Regions from separate parts of the Variovorax sp. GW822-FHT04E09 genome, predicted to be linked through region 2. Evidence: predicted binding sites of a transcription regulator. Region 2 holds the regulator's gene; each other region holds the start of a gene.
What was found. Region 2 encodes sigma-54, which starts transcription at its own class of promoters, with help from an activator protein. Its sites were predicted from a motif close to TGGCANGNAANCTGCTTT; they were not measured.
Positions count from the first base shown of each region.

Region 1 (4,209 bases), on a different contig from region 2:
GACCTTCATGGCATGCGGTGGCGCCAGTAGCGCAGGTCGTGCGCGCGTTCACACTTCAGCTCGGCCGGCCGTGGGCTTGCCCAATGGGCGGCGCCGCAGCGCGGGCTGTCGATCACCCGCACGCCGCGTTCGACATAGCGCGCCACCACCTCGGGCGCGGGGTGGCCGAAGCGGCTGCGGTAGCCGGCCTGCACGAGCGCGATGCGCGGGCGCACGGCGTCCAGGAAAACCTCGCTCGACGAGGTCTTGCTCCCGTGGTGTGGCACCAGCAACACGTCGGCCGACAGCCCGGGCGTGCGCGACACCAGCGCGGCCTCCTGCAGTCGCTCGATGTCGCCGGCCAGCAGCACCGTGGCGCGGCCGTTGCCGATGCGCAGCACGCACGACACGGCGTTGGGTCGCGTGAAGCCGAGGTAGTCGCTGTCGAAGGGAAACAGCACCTCGAAGTCAACGCCGTCCCAGGTCCAGCGCTGCCCGGCCTCGCAGCGGCGCGCGGGGCGCAGCGCCTGCAGCGGATGCCCGGCCTCGATGGAACTCAGCAGCGCCGCCTGCGGCTGCATGGCGAGCACGGCGGGGGCGCCGCCGGTGTGGTCGATGTCGCGGTGGCTCAGCAGGAGCATGTCAAGCCGTTCGCCGCGTGCGCGCAGCAGCGGCACGAGCACGCGGTGGCCCGCGTCGCTGTCGAGCCCGTAGCGCGGGCCGGCGTCGTACAGCAGGCTGTGCGTGGCGGTGCGCACGAGCACCGCGTTGCCCTGCCCGATGTCGGCGGCGAGCAGGTCGAACTCGCCCACCGCAGGTCGCGCTGGCTGCCACAGCAGCACCGGCAACAGCAGCGGCAGGCCGAGCGCGCGCATCGACCACGGCAGGCGCATCGCCAATAGCACGCCGCCTGCCACGCCGCTTGCGGCCAGCCACGGAGGCGGCGCAGCCATCGACAGCGTGGCGAACGGCAGCCCGGCGAGTGCCTGCAGCAGCAGCGCGAACAGCTTCACCGCCCCTGCGGCCACGTCCCACAGCGGCGGCACCGCCACGCCGAGCATCGCCAGCGGCGTGATCACCAGCGTCACCCACGGGATCGCGAGCGCGTTGGCCACCAGCCCGACCGCCGACACCTGCTGGAACAGCAGCAGGCTCAGCGGCGTGAGCGCCAGCGTGATCGTCCATTGCTCGCGAAAGAAGCGGCCCAGGCGCGTGAGCGCCCCCACCCGCCCCTCGCCCGGCACCGCCGTGGCGGAGGCGAACAGCACCGCCACGGCGACGAAGCTGAGCCAGAAGCCGGCCTGCATCAGCGCCCATGGATCGGCGGCCACCACGACCGCCGCCGTCAGCAGCCAGACGTGCGGCCACGGCCAGCGCCGACCGGTCAGCCGCAGCAGCGCCACGGCCGCGAGCATCCAGACCGTGCGCTGCGAGGGCACGCCCCATCCGCTGAAGAGCGCATAGAGCGCGGCCAGCAGCACGCCGCCGGCGAGCGCGGCCTGTTGCGCAGGCAGCCGCAGCATGAGCCGGCTGCTGCGCCGCCAGAGCGCGCCCACCACATGCGCAGCGAACCACGCGAACAAAGTGATGTGCAGGCCCGAGATCGACATCAGGTGGGCGACGCCGGTGGCGCGGAACACGTCCCAGTCGGCACGGTCGATGGCGCCCTGGTCGCCGGTGACGAGCGCGGCGATCACGCCGGCCTGCCGCCGGTCGTCCACGCGGGCGAAGACCGCATCGCGCACGGCTTCGCGCGCCCGCTCGATCGGGTGCCGCCAAGTGGTGCCCATCAGTTGCGGCGCGGGGTCGCGCACTCCGGCCCGCACATGGCCTTGCGCATGCACGCCCTGCTCCCACGCCCACAGCTCGCTGTCGAAGCCGTGCGGGTTGAGGTTGCCGTGCGGCGCGCGCAGGCGCACGATCAGTTGCCAGCGCTGGCCGGCATGCACCTCGCCCACGGTGCGCGCGACGGACGCACGTCGCTCGGCGGACTGCTCCCATACGCCGCTGTGTTCGCCGTACCAGGCGAGCGCGATGCGCGAAGGCACCTTCGGCGGCGCATCGCCGCGCGAGGCCTCGGCCCATTGCGCCGCCTCCACGTCGAAACGGAAGCGCGTTCCGATCTCGCTGTGCTGAGGCATCTGCGAGACCACGCCCGTGAGCCGCAGGTCGCGTCCTTCGAGCTGCGGCTCCAGCGCCCCTTGCGCGTAAGCCGTGGCGCGCCATCCGGCCAGGCCCGCGCCGGCCATCGCGCCGCAGGTCAGCGACAGCACGAGCACCGCCCACCGAAGCCCACGCCACCGCCACCGCCACAACAGCCATCCGCCGCCGAGCCCCACGAGCAGCAACGCGACGTAAACACCCGCCGCCCACAGCAGCGGCTGGCGCAGCTGCACCGCCGCGCCGAGCAGCGTGCCGCCCAGCGCAACGAAGGCCCCCGCCCCACCCGCGACAGCGTCGGACGCACGCCGCGACTGCCCTCCCCACACCCCGGAATCCATGATGCAAACCCTCCCCCAACCCACGCTCGATGGCGCGTTAATTGCTTGGCAACTGGGCTAGTATGCGTCTCACCAGAGACATCTTTTCGATGCAACCTCGCTGCACTGCACGCCCCTACGCATGTCCATCCACGCCGCACTCCACCACGTCACCCACTACACATACGACCGCCTGGTGCAGTTGGGCCCGCAAGTCGTGCGACTGCGCCCCGCGCCCCATTGCCGAAGCAATGTGATCTCGTACTCGCTGCGGGTCGAGCCGGCCGAGCACTTCGTCAACTGGATGCAGGACCCGTTCGCCAACTACCAGGCGCGGCTCGTGTTCCCCGAGAAGACGCGCGAGTTCAAGGTCACGGTCGACCTCGTGGTCGAGATGGCGGTCTACAACCCCTTCGACTTCTTCCTGGAGCCGCAGGCCGAGAACTTCCCCTTCAAGTACACGGCCTCGCAGGCCGAAGAGCTGGCGCCCTACCTCGTCACCGAGAAGCCCACGCCGCTGCTGCAGGCCTACCTCGACAAGATCGAGCGCAAGGAACAGCGCACCATCGACTTCCTGGTCGGCATCAACCAGCAGGTGCAGAAGGACGTCAGCTACCTCATCCGCATGGAGCCCGGCGTGCAGACGCCGGAAGAAACGCTGAGCAACGGCAGTGGCTCGTGCCGCGACTCGGGCTGGCTGCTGGTGCAGCTGCTGCGCCATTGCGGCCTGGCCGCGCGCTTCGTGTCGGGCTACCTGATCCAGCTCACGCCCGACGTGAAGGCGCTCGATGGCCCCAGCGGCACCACGGTCGACTTCACCGACCTGCACGCCTGGTGCGAGGTGTTCCTGCCGGGCGCCGGCTGGATCGGCCTGGATGCCACCTCGGGCCTGCTGGCCGGCGAAGGCCACATCCCGCTGGCCTGCACGCCCACGCCGTCGAGCGCCGCGCCCATCGAAGGCGGCGTCGACGAGTCCGAGGTCGAGTTCAGCCACGAGATGAAGGTCACGCGCATCTACGAATCGCCGCGCGTCACCAAGCCCTACACCGAAGAACAATGGGCCGAGGTGCTCGCACTCGGCGACGCGGTCGATGCGCGCCTCGTCGCCGGCGACGTGCGCCTCACGATGGGCGGCGAGCCCACCTACGTCGCCACCAGCGACCGCGACGCGCCCGAATGGAACACCGACGCGCTCGGCCCCACCAAGCGCGGCTACGCCACCGAGCTCGTGCACAAGCTGCGCGCCGAGTACGGCCAGGGCGGCTTCCTGCATTTCGGCCAGGGCAAGTGGTACCCGGGCGAGCAGCTGCCGCGCTGGGCGCTGTCGATCTTCTGGCGCGCCGACGGCCAGACGCTGTGGCACGACCCCGAGCTGTTCGCCGACGAGCGCTTTCCCACGCACTACACGAGCGAGGACGCGCGCCGCTTCACCACCGTGCTGGCGCACAAGCTGGGCCTCACCGAGCGCTACATCCAGCCCGGCTACGAGGACACCTACTACTACCTGTGGCGCGAACGCCGCCTGCCGGTGAACGTCGACCCCTTCGACTCCAAGCTCGACGACGAACTCGAACGCGTGCGCCTGCGCCGCGTGTTCACGCAGAAGCTCGACGCGGTGATCGGCTACATGCTGCCCATCGAACCCGGCAACGCCAACAGCGACACGCCCGCGCTCGCCGGCCCCGGCTGGAAGACCGGCCCCTGGTTCCTGCGCGACGACCGCCTGTTCCTGATCCCGGGCGATTCGCCC
Region 1 is NZ_JBXAMR010000002.1:673,365-677,573, reverse strand. Features, by position in the region: gene AC1RL8_RS10575 (DNA internalization-related competence protein ComEC/Rec2) at 6-2,480, opposite strand; gene AC1RL8_RS10570 (transglutaminase family protein) at 2,602-4,209, shown strand, end outside.
Region 1: AC1RL8_RS10570 (transglutaminase family protein) is a predicted target of sigma-54. The motif match lies at 2,511-2,528, and genes of this name have one in related genera.

Region 2 (4,209 bases):
CAGCCGGTAGGCGCCCTGCTGCTTGAGCACGTCGAGCAGCTTCAGTGTCTGCTGCGCCATCTCGGGGCTGCGGATGAACAGGCCGATCTCGGTGTTGTGAATCTCGGAGCGCGGATCGAAATTCATCGAGCCGACGAACAGGATGCGCTGGTCGATCACCGCCGACTTGGCGTGCAGCCGCCCCACCGAGGTGCCGAACAAACCCAGCCGCACGCTGCGCCGCGTGCGCGCGGAACTCAGCTCGTGCAGCTCGGCGCCCAGCGCCAGCATGTCGGCGCGGTAGCGGCGGTAGGCGGTGTGCACGAGCGGTTCGTCGGTGGCGGCGAGCGAGTTGGTGACCACGCTGATCTTCACGTTGCGTCCGCGGATCTCACGCATCACCTCCAGCCCCGACGCGCCCGGGATCAGGTAGGGCGAGACCAGCGTCACCTCGCTGCGCGCGCGGCGCATCTGCTCGACCACGTTGTAGCGCACGCTGTCCACGTCGAGCAGCGGCACGCCGCCATACGACGCGGTCTTGCCGATCACGCGGTCGGGTGAATCGGCATACGCCTCGGCGGTGGTCCAGATCAGGCCCAGTTTGCCGGCGTCGAGGTCGTCGGCCACCGGGCTGTAGCCGAGCAGGTCGTTGGGCGCGGGCTTGGGCGGCGGCGGCGTGGTGTCGGGGCCGGTGGCGGCGTCGAAGCGGCGCTGCAGCTCCTCGCGCGGCAGGTCGGTGTGCACGACCGCGCCGATCGGGCGCACGTGCGGACTGTTCCAGTACTGGTCGAACAGCACGCCCAGGCGCGGGATCAGCGCACCCGTCACGAAGGTGTCGAGGTCGATGAAGTTCGGGCCGGTGGTGCGGCGGAAGTACTGGTTGCCGATGTTGCGCCCGCCCGCCACCGCCATCGCGCCGTCGGCGATGAAGAGCTTGTTGTGCATGCGGCGGTTGACGCGGCTGAAGTCGAACAGCGAAGCGGTGAAGCGCTTCAAGAGGCTGCCGCGCCCGGCCGGGAACGGGTTGAACAGGCGCAGCTCCACGTTCGGCGTGGCGGCCAGGCCGAGCAGCAGCTCGTCTTCGCCAGAGGTGTACAGGTCGTCCATCAACAGGCGCACGCGCACGCCGCGCTGGGCCGCATCGCGCAGGGTGCGCAGCAGGTAGCGGCCGGTCTCGTCGTTCTCGATCTGGTAGTACTGCACGTCGAGCGTGCGCTGCGCGCGGCGCGCCAGCTGCAAGCGCGTGTCGAAGGCGAAGTCGCCGCCGGGCATCAGGCGAAAGCCGCTGAGGTCGGGGTCGGGCTGCGAGGCCAGCGCGATCTTGCCGAGCGCGGTGTCGGTCGAGACGGTGATGGCCTTGGTGGGCGGGCGCGGTGCGTCGTCGGGCAGCGTTGCGCAGCCGGCAAACAGCAGCGCCGCCGCGACGACGACCACCCAATGCCCACAGCGCGACAGCAGGCGGCTCGTCATCGTCGGTCTTCTAGAGTGCCTTGCGCAGATTGGCGGGCGCGATGCGCAGCGCTTCGCGGTACTTGGCGACGGTGCGGCGCGCGCACTCGATGCCCTGCTCTTTCAGCATCTCGGAAATCTGGCTGTCGGACAGCGGCTTCTTGATGCTCTCGGAACTCACGAACTGCTTGATGAGCGCGCGCACCGCGGTGCTCGACGCGTTGCCGCCGGTCTCGGTGCCCAGCGCCGAGCCGAAGAAGTACTTCAGCTCGACCGTGCCGAAGGGCGTGGCCATGTACTTGGCGGTGGTCACGCGCGAGATGGTCGACTCGTGCAGGCCCAGCTCGTCGGCGATCTCGCGCAGCACCAGCGGGCGCATGGCCAACTCGCCGTGCACGAAGTAGCTCTTCTGGCGCTCGACGATGGCGTTGCTCACGCGCAGGATGGTGTCGAAGCGCTGCTGGATGTTCTTGATGAACCAGCGCGCCTCCTGCAGCCGCTGCGACAGCGCCTGGCTGCCTTCGCCCTTGTGCGACTTGAGCGCGCCGGCGTAGATGTCGTGCACGCGCAGGCGCGGCATGACCTCGGGGTTGAGCATGACGCGGAACTTCACGTTGGTGCCGCGCCCGGTCTTGGTGACGATCACGTCGGGAATGACGATGTTGCGCTCGACGTCGACGAAACGGCGGCCCGGCTTGGGTTCGAGCCGCGCAATGATCTGCAGCGCCGAGCGCACCAGGTCTTCGTTGGTGCGCGTGAGCGTGGCCAGGCGCTTGAAGTCGCGCCGCGCGAGCAGCTCCATGGGCTGCTTGCAGATCGCGATGGCGGTCTTGCGGATGAGCGCTTCGGCCTCGGTCTCGTCTTCGCTGGCGAGCGCCTTCAGCTGGATGCTCAGGCATTCGCCGAGGTCGCGCGCGCCGACGCCCACCGGCTCCAGGCTCTGCAGCAGGCCCAGCGCCACCTGGAAGTGGTGCACGAGGTCGTCGAACTGGTCGTTGTCGTCGCCCGCCAGGCCCGAGGCCAATGCGGGCAGCGAGTCTTCGAGGTAGCCGTCGTCGTTGAGCGACTCGATCAAAAAGCGCAGCGCGGCGCAGTCGTTTTCATTGAGCCGCAGGCTCAGCGCCTGGCGGTGCAGGAACGACTGCAGCGACTCCTGGCTGCGCGCGAGTTCGGTGGCGTCGGCACGCTCGTCGTCGCCCAGGTTGTTCTGGCGCGCGGGCGCATCGCTGCCCCACTCGCTGTCGTCGGGCGCCATGTCGACGGTGCCGTCGCCTTCCCAGTCGGGCTCGCGCTCGGCGATCTCGGCGGCGGGGCCGTCGGTGTCGGGGGTCGAGGTGGTGGTGTCGCTGGACGTGGAGGACGTGCTGGCGGCGGACGGCGTGAACTCGGCCTCCCCCTCGCCCGCGTCGTCGCGCGGCACCGGCGCATCGGCCGTGTCCAGCCCGAACTCCTCGCGCGCCGCTTCTTCCGCGGTGCGTTCAAGGAACGGGTTCTCGTCCAGCATCTGCTCCACCTCCTGGCTCAGTTCGAGCGTGGAGAGCTGCAGAAGCCGGATCGACTGCTGCAGCTGAGGCGTCAAGGCCAGATGCTGCGAGACGCGAAGGGACAGCCCTTGCTTCATGGAGACCCGACCCTCCCTTACATGCGGAAGTGCTCGCCCAGGTACACCCTGCGTACCTCGGCGTTGTCGACGATCTCCGAGGGTGTGCCTTGTGCCAGCACGTGCCCGTCGCTGATGATGAACGCGTGATCGCAGATGCCCAGCGTTTCACGCACGTTGTGGTCGGTGATGAGCACGCCGATGCCGCGCTCTTTCAGGAAACTGATGATCCGCTGGATCTCGATCACCGCGATCGGGTCGATGCCGGCGAAGGGCTCGTCCAGCAGGATGAAGCGCGGCTGGGTGGCCAGCGCGCGTGCAATTTCAACGCGGCGGCGCTCGCCGCCCGACAGCGCGAGCGCGGGCGAATCGCGCAGGTGGTCCACGCGCAGGTCGGCCAGCAGGTCGGCCAGGCGCTCTTCGGTGTGCTGCTTGGTCAGCGGCATCATGCGGCCGTTGGCGTCGGGCTCGCGTTGCAGCTCGAGCACGGCGCGCACGTTTTCCTCGACCGTGAGCTTGCGGAAGATCGAGGCTTCCTGCGGCAGGTAGCTCAGGCCCATGCGCGCGCGGCGGTGGATGGGCATGTGGGCGATGGGCTCGCCGTCGATGGTGATCTCGCCGGCGTCGGCGCGCACCAGCCCGACGATCATGTAGAACGAGGTGGTCTTGCCCGCGCCGTTGGGGCCGAGCAGTCCGACGACCTCGCCCTTTTGCACGTCGAGCGAGACGTCTTTCACGACCGTGCGGCTGCCGTAGCTCTTCTTGAGGCCGCGCGCCACGAGGCGGCTGCCTGGAATGCCGTCGGCGGTCTGGGTTCCTGCGGTTTCGATCACTTGCGCCCTTCCCCTTCGGTGCCGCCCAGCGTGGTGGTCGGGCGCAGCCCGGCGCCGGGCGCGGGGGTGGGTGCCGGGGCCGCGGGCTTCTTGCCACCGGCCGCCGGTGCGGAGCCGGGCGCCGCCGGGGCCGGCGTGGCCTTCGGCGTGAGGATGGCCTTCACGCGGCCGCCACCGCCCGCCGAGACGCCGGCGTTCGGCGGCACGAGGGAACCGTTGACGGTGTAGGTGTCGTTGCTCTGGTCATAGACGATCAGCGCGCCGCTGCTCTCGTCGTTGGCCGTGGCGCCGATCAGCCGGCGCATGACGGCACGGCGGATGAACTTGACGTTGTCGGCGCGGCTGTCG
Region 2 is NZ_JBXAMR010000010.1:65,342-69,550, reverse strand. Features, by position in the region: gene AC1RL8_RS28720 (phospholipase D family protein) at 1-1,449, opposite strand, end outside; gene rpoN (RNA polymerase factor sigma-54) at 1,460-3,049, opposite strand; gene lptB (LPS export ABC transporter ATP-binding protein) at 3,067-3,861, opposite strand; gene lptA (lipopolysaccharide transport periplasmic protein LptA) at 3,858-4,209, opposite strand, start outside.

Region 3 (4,209 bases), on a different contig from region 2:
GGTTGTGCACCAGCTGGCGGCTGTCGAAAGGCAGCGCCTCGTTGAAGGACTCGTAGGCCGCCACGTTGGCAAAGCTGACGGTGAGCGTGCCGATCTTCGGGCGCACGCCGGTGTCGAGCAGGTGCGTGGCGGCGGTCATGCCGCAGATCTCGTTGCCGTGCGTCAGCGCGTTGATCAGCACGTGCGGGCCGGGCTTGCCGGACTCGAAGCGGTGCACGTAGTCGATGCCGACATTGCCCTCGCGGTAGGCGGACAGGTCGCGGGGGAGGACTTCGAGGGCGGGGGGAGATTGGGTCATGGGGTGGTGAACAGGTGGGATCGGGGGCCGCCGGCAAGTTTGCTACAGCTGGCAAATTCGTGCCGCGAGCCGCAAATCCCCCGTTGCGGCTCATGTCCTGAGCCGCAACGCCCTCACCAATTCACTTCCCGCTCCGGCGTCGCCGAAATGTGGTGGATCGACAGATCCGCCCCGTCGTACTCCTCCTCCTGCGACAGCCGCAGCCCCATGGTCGCCTTGAGCACGCCGTACACCACGGCACCGCCGATCAGCGCCCAGACCACGCCAAGCAAGGTGCCGATCAGCTGCGCCCACAGGTTCACGCCGCCGATGCCGCCCAGCGCCTGGGTGCCGAAGATGCCGGCCGCGATGCCGCCCCAGGTGCCGCACAGGCCGTGCAGCGGCCACACGCCGAGCACGTCATCGATCTTCCATTTGTTCTGGGTGCGCGTGAACATGAAGACGAAGATGGCGCCGGCCACGCCGCCCGCCACGAGCGCGCCCAGCGGGTGCATGAGGTCGGAGCCGGCGCACACGGCCACGAGGCCGGCGAGCGGGCCGTTGTAGACGAAGCCGGGGTCGTTCTTGCCCATGGCCAGCGCCACCAGCGTGCCGCCGACCATGGCCATCAGCGAGTTGACGGCGACCAGGCCCGATATCTTGTCGATGCTCTGCGCGCTCATCACGTTGAAACCGAACCAGCCCACGCACAGCACCCACGCGCCCAACGCCAGGAACGGGATGTTCGACGGCGGGTGGGCGCTGAGCGAGCCGTCGCCGCGGTAGCGGTTGCGGCGCGCGCCCAGCAGCAGCACGGCCGGCAGCGCGAGCCAGCCGCCCACGGCGTGCACGACGACCGAGCCGGCGAAGTCGTGGAACTCGTGGCCGGTGACCGAGGCGATCCAGCCCTGGATGCCGAAGGCCTTGTTCCAGGCGATGCCCTCGTACAGCGGGTAGACGAAACCGACGATCACCGCGGTGGCGATCAGTTGCGGCCAGAACTTGGCGCGCTCGGCGATGCCGCCCGAGATGATGGCCGGAATGGCCGCCGCGAAGGTCAGCAAAAAGAAGAACTTCACCAGCTCGTAGCCGCTTCTTGCCGACAGTTCGGTGGCGCTGACGAAGAAATGCGTGCCGTAGGCCACGCCGTAGCCCACCAGGAAGTACACGATGGTCGACACCGAGAAGTCGACCAGGATCTTGACCAGCGCATTGACCTGGTTCTTCTTGCGCACGGTGCCCAGTTCCAGGAAGGCAAAGCCGGCATGCATGGCCAGGACCATGATGGCGCCGAGAAGGATGAACAGCGCGTCAGCGCCCTGTTTGAGTGCGTCCATGAGAGCTTCTTGCAGGTTTTTGGTTTGATTTGGTGCGTCGCACCCGAACGGCTCGGGGCGCCGGCGCAAGAAAGCAAAAATGGTGCCTGCAGGCTCTTTGATGGTGCGGAACGACCCAAGAATGGGCCGAATTCGCAGGACGCGCACCGGATCGGAACGCGCCGCCGGAGCGCTCAGCCGCCGCGCAGCGCGTCGCGATACCGCCGGCTGCAGGGCACGCTCGTGCCGTCGTGCATGTGCAGCCGGGCATCGCCGCCGTCGAGCGGCTCGATCTCCTTGATGCGGCCCAGGTTCACCGCGTGGCTGCGGTGCACGCGCACGAAGGTGGCGGGATCGAGCTGGGTCAGGAAGTCGGTGAGCGTGGCGCGCAGCAGGTAGTCGTGGCCGTTGACGTGCAGGCCGACGTAGTTGCCCTCGGCCTGCAACCAGTCGATGTCGGTGGCGGCGATGAGGAATTCGCGGCGCAGCTTGCGCACGAGGAAGCGTTCGGGGCGGGCCGGCGGCGGCGCTACTGGTGGGGGCGTCTCCTGCACGGAGGGTTCGAAACCCTCCGGTTCCGCCAGCGCCTCGGGCATCGGCGCCACGCCCTCTTCCGGCGGATCGAGCACGCGCGCCTCGCCCTGCAGCCGCAGCATGAAGAGCCGGTAGGCCCACACGCCGAAGACCATCGTGGCGTAGACCCGCACGTCCTTCAGGTACTCGTAGCCCCATCGCCCCATGGCGCCGGCGAAGTCGTAGGGCTCGCCGGCCGCCGCGTACACCGCGGCGCGCAACCCGAACATCGCCGCGACGTGCGCCAGGCTCAGGAGCACGCTGGCCACCAGATGCCCGGCGAGAAAGCGCACCCAGTGGTCGCGCGCCAGCGGCGACAGCCAGCGCTCCACGGCCACCAGCACCGGCACCAGGGCCAGCAGCGCGATGTGGCTCGACACCTCCCAGGTGACGACCTCCCAGTTCGCGCGCGGCACGGCGCGGCTGCGGGCGTCGATGAGCGCGACCACGGTGCTGATCGCGGCATGCACCGTCATCAGCACGATCCAGAAGCCGACTTCGACGTACCGCCGGATCGGTTCGTAGCGCTCGTACAGGTTCTTGCGCGGCTCGCTCATGCGGGGATTCTCGCGAACCGGGGGCCGGATTTCATCCCCGGGGGCCACCGTTCGTCACAAATCCGGGGCGATCCGTCCCGGCGGTGGCCCCGGGGGCGGGCGCGGGGGCCACGATGGCCGCCGTTTCTTCGTTCCAGGAGCCCGCCATGCCCACCGATTCCGTTTCAGCCCTCGCCCCGCAGCGCCGCCACGACATCGACGCCCTGCGCGCCCTCGCCTTCCTGCTCGTCATCCTCTACCACGTGGGCATGTACTACGTGGCCGACTGGCCCTGGCACCTGAAGAGCCCGCACGCGGCCGAGTGGCTGCCGTGGCCGATGCGGGTGCTGAACCTGTGGCGCATGGACTTGGTCTTCCTGATCTCGGGCGTGTCGCTCGGCTTCCTGAGCCGGGGCCAGGGCACCTGGGGCCTGCTGCGCAGCCGGGGCCTGCGGCTGATGCTGCCGCTGGCCTTCGGCATGGCGGTGGTCGTGCCCTACCAGGCCTATGCCGAAGGCGTGGCGCGCGGGCTGGTGGCGCCGGGCTTCGGCACCTTCCTGCTGCGCTACCTGTCGATGGGCGCGCCCTGGCCCAAGGGCGCGTTCGCGGGGGCGGAGTTCGGCATCACCTGGAACCACCTCTGGTACCTGCCCTACCTGTTTCTCTACACGGCACTGGTCGCGTTGACGCTGCCGCTGTGGCGCTCGGCGGCCGGCCAGTGGGTGCGGCGGCGCTTCAACGGGCTGCGCGGCTGGCAGCTGCTGATGCTGCCCGCGCTGCCGCTGCTGGCGTGGACGGTGCTGCTGGCGCGGCACTTTCCGGCCACGCACAACCTGGTGTGGGACTTCCACCTGCACAGCATCTACTTCACCGTCTTCCTCTACGGCTACTGGATGGGCGTGGACACGGGCATCTGGCGCGAACTCGAACGGCTGCGCCGCATGTCGCTGCTGCTGGCGGTGGCGGTGATCGGCGCGTTCATCGCGCTGCGCGTCGGGGCCCTTGTTCCGCCCAAAGGGCTGCTGATGGACGTGCTGCGCACGGCCTACCTGTGGCTCGCGGTCGCCACGATCCTGGGCCATGGCCACCGCCACCTGAACCGCCCCTGGCCGTGGCTGCGCTGGGCCAACGAGTCGGTCTACCCCTGGTACATGCTGCACCAGACGCTGATCGTCGCGGGCGTGGCGCTGCTGGTGCCGCTGGCGCTGGGCCCGGTGTGGGAGCCCGTGGCGCTGGTCGCCGTGACCATTGCCGGCTGCTGGCTGCTGACCGACGGGCTGATCCGCCGCATCGGCTGGCTGCGCCCGCTGTTCGGGCTGAAGCGCAAGCCCGAGGCCGAGCCTGCGGCGGTGCTTACGCCGCCTGCTTCGGCTTCGGCGTCGTCGACGCCTCGTCCACCGGCACCAGGATGGCGTTCGCCGTCGCCACGAGCTTGAGCTTGTCTTCGCCCTGGCCTTCAGGCTGCGCGAACAGCTCGGCCCCGACGAACACCTGCTTGCGCCCCGCC
Region 3 is NZ_JBXAMR010000003.1:14,988-19,196, forward strand. Features, by position in the region: gene AC1RL8_RS12150 (M14 family metallopeptidase) at 1-298, opposite strand, end outside; gene AC1RL8_RS12155 (ammonium transporter) at 412-1,614, opposite strand; gene AC1RL8_RS12160 (LytTR family DNA-binding domain-containing protein) at 1,788-2,723, opposite strand; gene AC1RL8_RS12165 (acyltransferase family protein) at 2,870-4,138, shown strand; gene AC1RL8_RS12170 (PaaI family thioesterase) at 4,056-4,209, opposite strand, start outside.
Region 3: AC1RL8_RS12155 (ammonium transporter) is a predicted target of sigma-54. The motif match lies at 1,685-1,702, and genes of this name have one in related genera.

Region 4 (4,209 bases), on a different contig from region 2:
AAGTACGCAACGGCGACCTCACGGCCTACCGCCAGCGCGTGACGGTGCAGGACAGCAAGTCCGCACCGGTGGTGAGCCACGAGTTCAAGTAAGAGGGCGGCGCGTCAGGGCGTGCCGGTGCGCAATGCGCGGCGGTACTGCACCGCCTCCGCCACGTGCGCCGCCTGCACGGCGTCCTGCCCCGCGAGGTCGGCGATGGTGCGTGCCACCTTCAGTGCGCGGTGCGTGCTGCGCGCCGACCAGCCCAGCCGCGCGGCCGCCTGCTGCAGCAGCTGGCGGGCGGGGCCGTCGAGCACGGCGTGCGTGTCGATCGCGCGGCCCTGCAGCGCCTGGTTCGCATGGCCCTGGCGTTGCAGCGCGCGGTCGCGTGCGCCCACCACGCGCGCGCGGATGCTGTCGGTCGATTCGCCCGCCGGCGCATCGAGCAGCTGCGGCGCCGACACGGCCGCCACCTCGATGTGCAGGTCGATGCGGTCCAGCAGCGGGCCGCTGAGCTTGCCCTGGTAGCGCGCGACGCGCTCGGGCGTGCAGCGGCAGGGCTTCAGCGTGGAGCCGAGGTAGCCGCAGGGGCAGGGGTTCATCGCGGCGATGAGCTGGAAGCGCGCCGGAAACTCCGCGCGCCGGGCGGCGCGGGTGATCGTGATGGTGCCGGTCTCCAGCGGCTCGCGCAGCGCTTCGAGGGCGGCGCGCGTGAACTCGGGGAATTCGTCCAAAAACAGAACGCCGTGGTGCGCGCGCGAGATCTCGCCCGGCCGGGGCGGCGAGCCGCCGCCCACCAGCGCCACCGCGCTCGCCGTGTGGTGCGGCGTGGCCGTCGGCCGGCTCATCCAGCGCTCGGGCGCCAGCCGGCCGTCGAGGCTGGCGATGGCCGCGCTTTCCAGCGCCTCGTCCACGTTCATCGGCGGCAGCAGGCCGGCGAAGCGGTGTGCCAGCATCGACTTGCCCGAGCCCGGCTCGCCCACCATGAGCAGGCTGTGGCCACCGGCCGCGGCGATCTCGAGCGCGCGCTTGGCGCCGGTGTGGCCCTTGACGTCGGCCAGGTCGGCATAGCGCGGGGCGCCGTCGCCGGACGCGGCGCGCACGCGGGTCCAGCCGTCGTCGCTCGCATCGACCGGCCCGCCGCCGCTGGCGACGAACTGGCGCACCACGTCGAGCAGGTGCTTGGCGCCGTACACCTGCGCGCCGGGCACCAGCGCGGCCTCCTGGGCGCTGTCCAGGGGCAGCACCAGCCGCACAGTCGTGCCTTGCGTGTAGGTGGCCACGGCCATCGCGAGCGCGCCACGCACGGGGCGCAGTTCGCCCGACAGCGACAGCTCGCCGGCGAACTCATGGCCGGCCAGCCGGGCGTTCTCGATCTGCCCGCTGGCCGCGAGGATGCCCAGGGCAATGGGCAGGTCGAAGCGGCCCGAATCCTTCGGCAGGTCGGCCGGGGCGAGGTTGACGACGATCTTCTTGTTGGTCGGAAATTCGAGCCCGGCGTTCTGGATCGCCGAGCGCACGCGTTCGCGCGCCTCCTTGACCTCGGTCTCGGCCAGCCCGACCAGCGTGAAGCTCGGCAGGCCGTTCGCCAGATGCACCTCGACCGTGACGGCGGCGGCCTCCAGGCCGAGCAAGGCGCGGCTTTGCACCAAAGACAGACTCATTTTTCTCCCTTTCCCCAAGTTGGTGCGCCTGCGACGTGCAAGCCCAGGACCGTGCAGCGTGCAAGCGTGTGCAACTGCCGGAAACAGGGCTTGTAACGATTTGGCGCTCATCGCCGGACACCTGCGCCCTCTGGCCGGGGCGGTATTCGTGCAGTTTGGCACGCTCCCTGCTTTGAGGGTGCTCAGGTCCAACAACACACTTGCGAGGAGTTCCCTGATGACGCACCGTACCGCCGCCCAGGCGTTGATCGTTCTGGCCACTGCACTGACCGCCTCGGGCGCCGCCATGGCCCAGGCCGCCGACGCCGCCGCTCCGGCGCCCGCGCCCCTGCTCACGGGCAATGTCTCGCTGACCACGAACTACAAGTTCCGCGGCCAGGACCAGGACATGATCGGCAAGAACGACTACGCCAAGACCAAGGGCTTCAAGCCCGCCATCCAGGGCGGCTTCGACTACGCCTTCGGCGACAGCGGCTTCTACATCGGCAACTGGAACTCCAGCGTCAACTGGCTCAAGGGCAACAGCATCGAGAGCGACCTGTACGGCGGCTACAAGTTCAAGGCCGGCCCGGTCGACATGGACGTGGGCGCGCTCACCTACATCTACCCGGGCAACTCGGTGGGCAACACCACCGAGCTGTACGTGGGCGCCACCTACGCCAACGACAGCTTCGGCTCGTTCACGGCCAAGTACTCGCACACGGTGTCCAAGGACTACTTCGGCTACGCCGGCGCCAAGACGGGCTCGGGCCTGAAGGGCCGCAACACCGGCTACCTGAACCTGGCCTACAGCAAGGAGATCGTGCCCAAGGTCACGCTCAAGGCCGCCGTCGGCTTCACCAACATGTCCAGCGACATCCGCAGCCTGGGCTACAAGAGCTACGTGGACTACAACATCGGCGCCACCTACGACTTCGGCAGCGGCCTGACGCTCACCGGCTCGGTGCAGGGCGCCAACAAGAAGTCCAACTACCAGGTCGTGGCCTACCCGGGCATCGAGATCCCCGACTTCGGCACCTTCGGCACCACCTACTACTCGCCCAACAAGGCACGCTTCATCCTCACGCTGACGAAGACGCTGTAATCGACACAACAACCAGGCGCGGCCCACGTTGCCGCGCCGCCTTTCATCCATCCAGAAGGAGCAACTCATCATGAAGCTGGTCACAGCCATCATCAAACCGTTCAAGCTCGACGAGGTGCGCGAAGCGCTCTCGGCCATCGGCGTGCAGGGCATCACCGTCACGGAAGTGAAGGGCTTCGGTCGCCAGAAGGGCCACACCGAGCTGTACCGCGGCGCCGAGTACGTGGTCGACTTCCTGCCCAAGGTGAAGATCGAGGCGGCCATCTCCGACGAGCTGGTCGACCGCGTGATCGAGGCGGTGGAAGGCGCCGCGCGCACCGGGAAGATCGGCGACGGCAAGATCTTTGTCTACAACCTCGAGCAGGTCGTGCGCATCCGCACCGGCGAAACGGGTCGCGAAGCCCTCTGATCGAGTCCTGGCCCGAAAGAACAACGACTATGAAAAAACTTCTTGTCTCTCTTGCGCTCGGCTTGAGCGTCCTCGTCGCCGGTACTTCGGCGCTGGCCCAGGCACCCGCCGCCACCCCTGAGGCACCGGCTGCGTCGGCACCTGCCGCACCTGCCGCGGCTGCGCCCGCGCCTGCAGCGGCTGCAGCACCCGCTGCTGCCGAAGCTGCGCCCGCCGCACCGGCCGCCGCCCCCGCGCCCAAGGTCGACTCCGGCGACACCGCCTGGATGCTCACCTCGACCCTGCTCGTGATCCTGATGACCATTCCCGGCCTGGCGCTGTTCTACGGCGGCCTGGGCCGTTCCAAGAACATGCTGTCGGTGCTGATGCAGGTCTTCGTGATCTTCTCGCTCATCAGCCTGCTGTGGGCCATCTACGGCTACAGCCTGGCCTTCACGGGCGACGGCAACTTCTTCGGAAGCTTCGACAAGATCTTCATGAAGGGCATCACGCAGGAGACCTTCGGCGCGCTGACCACGATTCCCGAATACGTGTTCTTCGCCTTCCAGGGCACCTTCGCGGCCATCACCGTGGCGCTGATCGTCGGCGCTTTCGCGGAACGCGCCAAGTTCTCGGCCGTGCTGCTGTTCTCGGTGATCTGGTTCACCTTCAGCTATGTGCCCATGGCCCACATCGTGTGGGGCGGCGGCCTGCTGGGCAAGGACGGCGCGCTGGACTTCGCCGGCGGCACCGTGGTGCACATCAACGCCGGTATCGCCGGCCTGGTCGGTGCCTACATGGTCGGCAAGCGCGTGGGCTACGGCAAGGAAGCCTTCACGCCGCACTCGCTCACGCTCACCATGGTCGGCGCCTCGCTGCTGTGGGTCGGCTGGTTCGGCTTCAACGCCGGCTCGGCAGGTGCGGCCAACGCCGCCGCCGGCCTGGCCTTCGTGAACACGGTGCTCGCCACCGCCGCCGCGGCCCTGTCGTGGATCCTGGGTGAGAGCCTGCACAAGGGCAAGGCCTCGATGCTGGGCGCCGCGTCCGGTGCTGTCGCCGGCCTCGTGGCCGTCACGCCCGCCGCCGGTTTCGTC
Region 4 is NZ_JBXAMR010000008.1:224,745-228,953, reverse strand. Features, by position in the region: gene AC1RL8_RS27245 (serine/threonine-protein kinase) at 1-92, shown strand, start outside; gene AC1RL8_RS27240 (YifB family Mg chelatase-like AAA ATPase) at 105-1,643, opposite strand; gene AC1RL8_RS27235 (TorF family putative porin) at 1,861-2,727, shown strand; gene glnK (P-II family nitrogen regulator) at 2,798-3,136, shown strand; gene AC1RL8_RS27225 (ammonium transporter) at 3,166-4,209, shown strand, end outside.
Region 4: AC1RL8_RS27235 (TorF family putative porin) is a predicted target of sigma-54. The motif match lies at 1,800-1,817, and genes of this name have one in related genera.